DNA from 4 places in the Rhodoferax mekongensis genome. Region 2 is predicted to be linked to each of the others. Evidence: predicted binding sites of a transcription regulator. Region 2 holds the regulator's gene; each other region holds the start of a gene.

Region 1 (2,200 bases), 480 kb from region 2:
GGCCACACGCCCAGCACGTCGTCAATCTTCCATTTGTTCTGGGTCAGGGTGAACATGACCACAAAAATGGCGCCGGCCACCCCGCCCACCACCAATGCGCCCAGCGGGTGCATGAGGTCGGAACCGGCGCATACGGCCACCAGACCGGCCAGCGGGCCGTTGTGCACAAAGCCGGGGTCGTTTTTGCCCATGAGCAGGGCCACCAGCGTGCCGCCCACCATGGCCATGAGCGAGTTCACCGCCACCAGGCCGGACATTTTGTCGAGCAGCTGAGCACTCATCACATTGAAGCCGAACCAACCCACGATCAAAATCCACGCGCCCAAGGCGAGGAAGGGAATGCTGCTGGGCGGGTGCGCCGACATCGCGCCATCTTTGCGGTAACGGTTGCTGCGGGCACCCAGCAAGAGCACGGCACCCAAAGCGATCCAACCGCCCACGGCGTGCACCACCACGCTACCGGCAAAGTCGTGAAACTCGTCGCCGGTGAGCGCCTTGATCCAGGCTTGCACGCCGAAGTGCTGGTTCCAGACAATGCCTTCAAAGAAGGGGTAGACCACACCGACGATGACGGCCGTGGCAATGAGCTGCGGCCAGAACTTGGCCCGCTCGGCAATGCCGCCCGAAATGATGGCGGGAATGGCAGCGGCAAAGGTCAGCAGAAAGAAGAACTTCACCAGCTCGTAGCCGTTCTTGGCGGCCAGTTGCTCGGCACCGACAAAGAAGGTGGTGCCGTAGGCCACGGCGTACCCGACCACGAAATACACCACGGTAGACACCGAGAAGTCCACCAGGATCTTGACCAGCGCGTTCACCTGGTTCTTGCGGCGCACGGTGCCGAGTTCCAGAAAGGCAAAACCGGCGTGCATGGCCAGCACCATGATTGCGCCCAACAAAATGAACAAGGCATCCGCGCCCTGTTTTAGTGCTTCCATACGAGTCCTTTGGTCGTTAAATGCTTTTGATTGGTGCAAAACCATCGAAAAATGGCTTTGCGCACCAAAATAAAGCAAAAACCACGCCAGACATTCCAAGCTGGTGCATGGTGATGCGATGGACCCCGAAAAAGGCGTCCCTTGCTATACTCGCCACCCACAGCGCCAATTTGCTCCAGCTTGCGGGCGCTTAATAAATTCAGCTAAACACGGACCCGCCTTCTGGCATTGCAACCCGGCCCGCGTTTAGCGCTGCCGGGTTTTGTTTTTATGCTGATTGCCACGCCCCAAACCATGCGCTTTGATACCCCTTTGCTGCTGCAAAGCGGGGAGTCCATCCATGGCTATTCCTTGAGTTACGAGACCTACGGCACGCTCAACGCCGACAAGTCCAACGCCGTGCTGGTCTGCCATGCCCTGAACGCTTCGCACCATGTAGCGGGTGTTTATGAGGGTCAGGACAAGTCCGAGGGCTGGTGGGACAACATGATCGGCCCGGGCAAGTCTGTGGATACGGACAAGTTTTTCGTCATCGGCGTCAACAACCTCGGCTCCTGTTTCGGCTCCACCGGCCCCATGCACACCCACCCCGACACGGGCAAGGTCTATGGCGCGGACTTTCCAGTGGTCACCGTCGAAGATTGGGTGAACGCCCAAGCGAAATTGTTGGACGCGTTGGGTATCGAGACCTTGGCCGCGGTCTTGGGTGGCAGCTTGGGCGGAATGCAAGCCCTGAGCTGGACGCTGCAATACCCCGAGCGCATGCGCCATGCGGTGGTGGTGGCCAGTGCGCCCAACCTCACGGCTGAGAATATTGCGTTCAATGAAGTTGCGCGCCGTGCCATCGTGACCGACCCCGACTTTCATGGCGGTCATTTTTACGAGCATGGCGTCATCCCCAAGCGCGGCCTGCGCATCGCCCGCATGATCGGCCACATCACGTACCTGAGCGATGACGTGATGAACGAGAAGTTTGGCCGCGAGCTCAAAGACGCCGTGCTGGCCAGCGCCAACGGCTACAAGTACAGCACGCAGGACGTGGAGTTCCAGATCGAGAGCTACCTGCGCTACCAGGGCGACAAGTTTGCGGAGTACTTTGATGCCAACACGTATCTGCTGATCACCCGCGCGCTGGACTACTTTGACCCGGCCAAAGCCTTTGGCGGCGACTTGAGCCGGGCCCTGGCCCGAACCCGCGCCAAGTTTTTGCTGGTGAGCTTTACGACCGATTGGCGCTTCAGCCCCAAACGCAGCCGCGAGGTGGT
Region 2 (2,200 bases):
TGCTGGGCAGTGACTTCCACCTTGATACTTTCGCGCGGAGTGAACCAGCGCTCCCACGCCACTTGCATGGCGGCGCGGTACAGGTCCTGCTCGCTGCGGTATTCGGTGTACGACACCAGCACCAACACCCGCTGGGCCAAGCGGCTGTACAGGTTGAGCAGCATCGCATGCTCAAACCCGGTGCGCACGGCCACGCCCCCGCGCTGCTTGGTGATGCAGCCGGGTGGTAAGCCGGTGATCTGCAAAATCTCCGGCGCCAGATATTCCTCCACGCCGGCGGCGCAGGGGAGAAAGAGAGTCAATTGGTTCATAGCGCTTTGCGGAGTGAGGCGGGGGCAATCTTCAGGCCCTCGCGGTATTTGGCCACGGTGCGCCGGGCGCATTCAATGCCCTGCTCTTTGAGCATGTCGGAAATCTGGTTGTCGCTCAAGGGCTTTTTCGGGCTCTCGGAAGCGATGAACTGCTTGATCAGCGCCCGCACCGCCGTGCTGGAGGCGTTGCCGCCAGACTCAGTGCCCAGGCCGGAGCCGAAGAAGTACTTCAACTCAAACGTGCCGAAGGGCGTCGCCATGTATTTGGCAGTGGTCACCCGGCTGATGGTGGATTCATGCAAGCCCAGTTCGTCTGCAATTTCGCGCAGCACCAGCGGGCGCATGGCCAGTTCGCCATGGGTGAAGAAGTTTTTTTGACGCTCCACAATCGCTGTGCTCACGCGCAGGATGGTGTCAAAGCGCTGTTGGATGTTCTTGATAAACCAGCGCGCCTCCTGCAGGCGCTGCTGCAGACCGGCGTGGCTGGAGCTGGCTTTGTGGTTGCGCAGCACATTGGCGTAAATGTCGTGCACCTTGAGGCGCGGCATCACATCCGGATTCAGTTGCACCCGGAATTTGGGCATTCCGCCCACCTTGCCGATGGGCACCACCAGCACATCAGGCACGACGATATTGCGCTCCACATCCATAAAGCGGCGGCCGGGCTTGGGCTCCAGACGGGCTATGAGTGCAATGGCCTCGCGCACCAGAGCATCGCTACCCACACCTGCTTGCACGAGGCGCTTGATGTCGCGACGGGCCAGCAGTTCCATGGGTTGCTTGCAAATGGCCAAAGCCACCTGCAGTACCTCAGTGCGATCCAATTCGCCATCTTCATCCGCGGTGGTCAGCAATGCCCGCAGTTGCAAGCGCAAACATTCACCCAAGTCACGCGCACCGACACCGACCGGTTCCAGGCTGTGAAGCAGGCCCAATGCCACAGTGAAGTGGTGCACCAGTTCGTGGAGCTGCTCTTCGTCGGCAGGGTGCAGACTCTGGGCTAGCTCGGCCAGCGGGTCTTCCAGGTAGCCGTCGTCGTTGAGGGACTCGATCAGGAAGCGCAGTGCGGCCGCATCCTCGGCGCTCAAGCGCAAAGCGGCGGCTTGGCGGTGCAGAAAGGACTGCAAAGACTCGCCCGAACGTGCCAGTTCGGTCGCATCCTTCTGCTCGTCGTCGTCCAGGTTGTTGGTTTTGGCTTTGGCATCCACACCCCATTCGCCGTCGTCGGGGGTCATCTCAGTGGTGCCGTCGCCCTCCCAGTCGGGTTCATCGCTGCCGGACAGCGGAGTCGTCTCATCCTCATTCGAGCTGCTAGCGCTTGTACTGCTTGCGTAGTCAGCTATCGAATGAGGAGCAAAGTCAGCCTCTTCGGATAGACGGTCTCCATCACTCACCGGTGCATCCACCGCATCCAGGCCAAAGTCTTCCCGCTCAGCACGCTCTTCGGTGAGCTCCAGGAAGGGGTTTTCGTCCAGCATCTGCTCCACCTCCTGGCTGAGCTCCAGCGTGGAGAGTTGCAGCAAGCGGATGGATTGTTGCAGCTGCGGGGTGAGCGCCAGATGCTGCGAGACGCGTAAAGACAATCCTTGCTTCATGTCAAAACAAGCCTGTCATCGGAGAGAGCGGCAATTTGCCGCAGGGCCGCCCCAAGGCAAATTTGCCCCCTTGGGGGGCAGCGACCCGCACAGCAGTGGAGCGTGGGGGTCATGGTCACATCTTGAAGTTTTCGCCGAGGTAGACACGGCGGACATCGGCGTTGTTCACGATATCGGCCGGAGTGCCTTCGGCCAGCACGTGCCCGTCGCTGATGATGTAGGCGTGGTCGCAAATACCCAGCGTTTCGCGCACGTTATGGTCGGTGATGAGCACGCCAATGCCTCGTGCCTTCA
Region 3 (2,200 bases), 770 kb from region 2:
ACGCCAACGCGGCATGGCCAGCGCCATCCTCGCGGCATTGGCACAGGAAGGATTGCGCAGAGGTATCGAAGACGCGTTTTTGCAAGTCGAGGCAGAGAACGCAGGAGCCCGCGCGCTCTATGCCCAAAACGGCTTCGCCACGGCGTGGACCTACCACTATTGGCGAGCATGACACCGCACCCCAGCCCATCTTTGGCGTGAATCTTGCGTCAATTAATTCCCATGTCTGAGCCCCTGCGTATTGTTGTGATCACCTCTGACCTGGTCGTCGAAGACCCGGAGGACACCCACGCGCTGGACCAGGCCGAACGTTCGCGCAGCTTGCGCATAGGCCTGCTGGAAAGCGGCTTTAACCTGATCGCCTCCCTGCCTGCTGACGTGTTTTTGACGGAAAGGCTCGCGCAGTTGCAGCCTGACATGATCATCGTGGACGCGGAGAGCGACGCACGGGATGCCCTGGAACACGTGGTGATGGCCACCCGCGATGAGCGCCGCCCCATCGTCATGTTCACCAATGATCACGACACCCGTACCGCCCGCGAAGCCGTGGCAGCGGGTGTGTCGGCCTACATCGTGGCTGGCCTGCAAGCCGAGCGCATCCGGCCGATTCTGGATGTGGCCATGGCCCGCTTTGAGCAGGACCAGGCGCTGCGCCGCGAACTGGCAGACACCCGCAATGAGCTGAACGAACTCTCCACCGCCCTGAAAGACCGCAAGGTCATAGACCGGGCCAAAACCCTGCTGATGCAGCGGCAGCAGCTCAGCGAAGAGGCCGCTTACGCCAAACTGCGCAAAACCGCGATGGACAAGAACCTGAAGATCGTGGAAGTCGCCCAGCGCATGCTGGACGTGGCGGACTTACTGGGCTGACGCCACAGCACAACCTGATTTGGTGCGCTGCACAATTGCAGTGCACGCGCACCCCGCACCCGACCTTTCTTTCGGCCTTCATAGATAGAAACACCCCTAGCGCCGATGTCTATTGCGCAAGCAGCTATGTATTTCATAGCAATTCAGGCCCGCACCATGGAAGCCCACATGTTCGAAGCGGCATAAAACACCTGGCACAGACATTGCATTAGTCCTGACAAGACCGGCAACGGTCATGCAAACGCCCCGTCCAACGGCGGGCTGGGTGAATGCAAAAGGACAAAGGCGTCCCCACGGGTTCGATTGCGCACAGCGCGTCGAACCCCGTGTGGACGCCTTTTTTGTTTTCTGCCTTTGTTTTGTGTGTTTAAACCTTCTGGAGCTACTGACATGACGGATCTTCTGAAAGCCAAACTCAGCCGCCGCGCTGTTCTGCAAACCGCTGCCGTGGGCGCCATCGGCATTGACCCTGCGCTGCGCGCTGCGGTGTATGCCGCAGGTTCCGACGCTCCTGAGAAAACAGAAGTCAAAATCGGCTTCATCCCGCTGACCGACTGCGCCAGCGTGGTGATGGCCTCCGTCCTGGGTATCGACCAGAAATACGGCGTCAAGATCATCCCCACCAAGGAAGCCAGCTGGGCCGGCGTGCGTGACAAGCTGGTCAACGGCGAGCTGGACTTTGCCCATGTACTCTACGGCCTGGTCTATGGCGTGCACCTCGGCATCGGCGGCCCCAAGAAAGACATGGCGGTGCTGGCAACCCTGAACAACAACGGCCAGGCGATCACCCTGTCCAAAAAGCTGGCTGAGAAAGGCGCTGTGGACGGTGCAGGTCTGGCCAAGTTGATGGCCAGCGAGAAGCGTGAATACACCTTTGCGCAAACCTTCCCCACCGGCACCCACGCCATGTGGCTGTACTACTGGCTCGCGGCCAACGGCATCAACCCGCTGCAAGATGCCAAGGCCATCACCGTGCCCCCACCCCAGATGGTTGCCAACATGCGTGTGGGTAACATGGATGGCTTCTGCGTCGGCGAACCCTGGAACCACCGCGCCATCATCGATGGCATCGGCATCACGGCGACTACCACCCAGGACATCTGGAAAGACCATCCTGAAAAGGTGCTGGGCACAACCGGTGACTTTGTGAAGAAGTACCCCAACACCGCCCGCGCGGTGACCGCCGCCATTCTGGAAGCCAGCAAGTGGATTGACGCCGGCTTGTCCAACAAGAACAAGATGGCTGAAACCATTGCCGACAAGAGCTACGTGAACACCAGCGTGGACGCCATCAACCAGCGCATTCTGGGCCGCTACCAGAACGGTCTGG
Region 4 (2,200 bases), 950 kb from region 2:
TAGCCCGCCTGCACATACTTGTCGGTCAGGCCCAGCTTGCCCGCCAGGGTGCGGATGAAGTAACCCGCATCTTCTGCGGTGTAGTGGGTGGGCTTGCGCTCGTCGGTGAACAGGGCGGGGTTGTTCCACACCTTTTGTTTGTCGGCACGCCAGTAGATGTTGAGCGCCCAGCGCGGCAGCTGCTCGCCGGGGTACCACTTGCCCTGGCCGAAGTGCAGAAAGCCGCCTTGGCCGTATTCGTCGCGCAGTTTGTGCACCAGCTCGGTGGCGAAGCCCCGCTTGGTGGGGCCCAGGGCGTCGGTGTTCCACTCGGGCGCATCACGGTCGTTCACCGCCACAAAGGTGGGCTCGCCACCCATGGTCAGGCGCACATCGCCGGCCACGAGTTCGGCGTCTACCGCGTCGCCCAGGGTCATGACCTCAGCCCACTGCTCGGGCGTGTAAGGCTTGGTGACGCGGGGGGACTCGTACATGCGGGTGACTTGCATGTGATGTTGGAACTCCACCTCGCACTTGTCCACGCCGCCCTCGATCGGGGCTGCGCCGCTGGGCTGCGGGGTGCAGGCCAGCGGGATGTGGCCCTCGCCTGCCAGCAAGCCGCTGGTCGCGTCCAGCCCGATCCAGCCTGCGCCGGGCAGATAGACCTCGCACCAGGCGTGCAGATCGGTGAAGTCGATTTCGGTGCCGCTGGGGCCGTCCAGGGATTTGACGTCCGGTGCCAGCTGGATCAGATAGCCCGACACAAAGCGCGCTGCCAGCCCGCAATGGCGCAGCAGTTGCACCAGCAGCCAGCCGGAGTCACGGCACGAGCCGCTGGCCAGGGTCAGGGTTTCTTCCGGCGTTTGCACACCGGGCTCCATGCGGATGGTGTAGCTGACGGCCTTGTGCACCAGCTGGTTGATGTAGACCAGAAAGTCGATGGTGCGACGTTCCTTGCGGTCTATGCCGTCCAGGAATTTTTGGAAGGTGGGGGTCAGTGGTTCGGCAGCCAGGTAGGGCGCCAACTCTTGGGCCAGCAGCTTGTCGTACTTGAATGGGAAGTTCTCGGCTGTGGGTTCCAGGAAGAAGTCAAAGGGGTTGTACACCGCCATTTCGACCACCAGGTCGACCGTGACTTTGAACTCCTTGGTTTTTTCGGGGAACACCAGGCGGGCCTGGTAATTGGCAAACGGGTCCTGTTGCCAATTGATGAAGTGGGTGCTGGGCTCGACCTTGAGCGAGTAAGAAATGATCTTGCTGCGGCAGTGCGGGGCAGGGCGCAGGCGGATGACTTGGGGACCGAGGTTGACCAGACGGTCGTACGAGTAATGGGTAACGTGGTTCAGCGCTGCGTGAATGGACATGGGCCGGTCTCGGTAGATCTCACAGGGGACGCTGTGCAGCGGTTGCCGCACGGCCCCCATACTAACAATCGGGTTTGACAGGCTTTCCAAGCAAGGTCCGCGCCATGGGCTTTCTGAGTGCTTCACACCACAATGTGGCTGGCGTTAGCATGAAGGCATGTATGCAGCGGCACCCCGACTGGCTGGAGGGTCCCGCACCGGCCTCGCGCTCGGTGCGGGCCTGTTGGCCGGCATCGCTTTGCAGCTGCAGCAGGCCGCATTGGCGGTGTGGTGGGTTTATGCAGTGTTTGTGCTGCTGGCGCCCGCTCTCTATGCGCGGGTAGCTACCAAAAGAATAGCAAGTGCACGGGTGCAATGCCTGGTGCTGATCGCCGGGCTTGCGTTTGCCTGGGGCCTCACCGGTTTGCGGGCGGTGGTGTTTGTGAACCAGGCCCTGAACCCGGCGCTTGAAGGGCGCGATGTGTGGGTGACCGGGGTGGTGGCCGACATGCCGCAGGCCACCGAGGCGGGGGTGCGCTTCCGCTTCGCCCCTGAAGAAGCCACGTTGGATGGTCAGCCCGTGCGCCTTCCGGCCTTGCTGGATGTGGGCTGGTACACCAGTGCCTACAACGCACAAGCCCAGCTTCCTGAGCTGCAGCGCCCGCCGGCGGACGTGCGGGCCGGCCAGCGCTGGCGCCTGCAACTGCGCCTGAAAGCGCCACACGGCAGCGCCAACCCCCATGGGTTTGACTACGAGCTGTACTTGTGGGAGCAGGGCGTGCAGGCCACCGCTTATGTGCGCGCCACTGCCAGCGCGCCGGTGCCGCAGTTGCTGGGGCAGACCTGGCAGGCGCCCGTCGCCCTGGCCCGCCAATGGA

Evidence for each region. The regulator sigma-54, encoded in region 2, starts transcription at its own class of promoters, with help from an activator protein. The targets are predictions, from matches to a motif close to TGGCANGNAANCTGCTTT.
Region 1: the regulator sigma-54 is predicted to act here: its motif matches at 1,007-1,024, upstream of RAN89_RS03270 (ammonium transporter).
Region 3: the regulator sigma-54 is predicted to act here: its motif matches at 1,063-1,080, upstream of RAN89_RS15770 (CmpA/NrtA family ABC transporter substrate-binding protein).
Region 4: the regulator sigma-54 is predicted to act here: its motif matches at 1,431-1,448, upstream of RAN89_RS14915 (transglutaminase family protein).

Annotation. Positions count from the first base shown of each region.
Region 1 is NZ_CP132507.1:669,105-671,304, forward strand. Features, by position in the region: gene RAN89_RS03270 (ammonium transporter) at 1-935, opposite strand, end outside; gene metX (homoserine O-succinyltransferase MetX) at 1,206-2,200, shown strand, end outside.
Region 2 is NZ_CP132507.1:193,475-195,674, forward strand. Features, by position in the region: gene RAN89_RS00885 (THUMP domain-containing class I SAM-dependent RNA methyltransferase) at 1-311, opposite strand, end outside; gene RAN89_RS00890 (RNA polymerase factor sigma-54) at 308-1,906, opposite strand; gene lptB (LPS export ABC transporter ATP-binding protein) at 2,022-2,200, opposite strand, start outside.
Region 3 is NZ_CP132507.1:3,315,150-3,317,349, forward strand. Features, by position in the region: gene RAN89_RS15760 (GNAT family N-acetyltransferase) at 1-172, shown strand, start outside; gene RAN89_RS15765 (ANTAR domain-containing response regulator) at 223-870, shown strand; gene RAN89_RS15770 (CmpA/NrtA family ABC transporter substrate-binding protein) at 1,261-2,200, shown strand, end outside.
Region 4 is NZ_CP132507.1:3,131,760-3,133,959, reverse strand. Features, by position in the region: gene RAN89_RS14915 (transglutaminase family protein) at 1-1,343, opposite strand, end outside; gene RAN89_RS14910 (DNA internalization-related competence protein ComEC/Rec2) at 1,501-2,200, shown strand, end outside.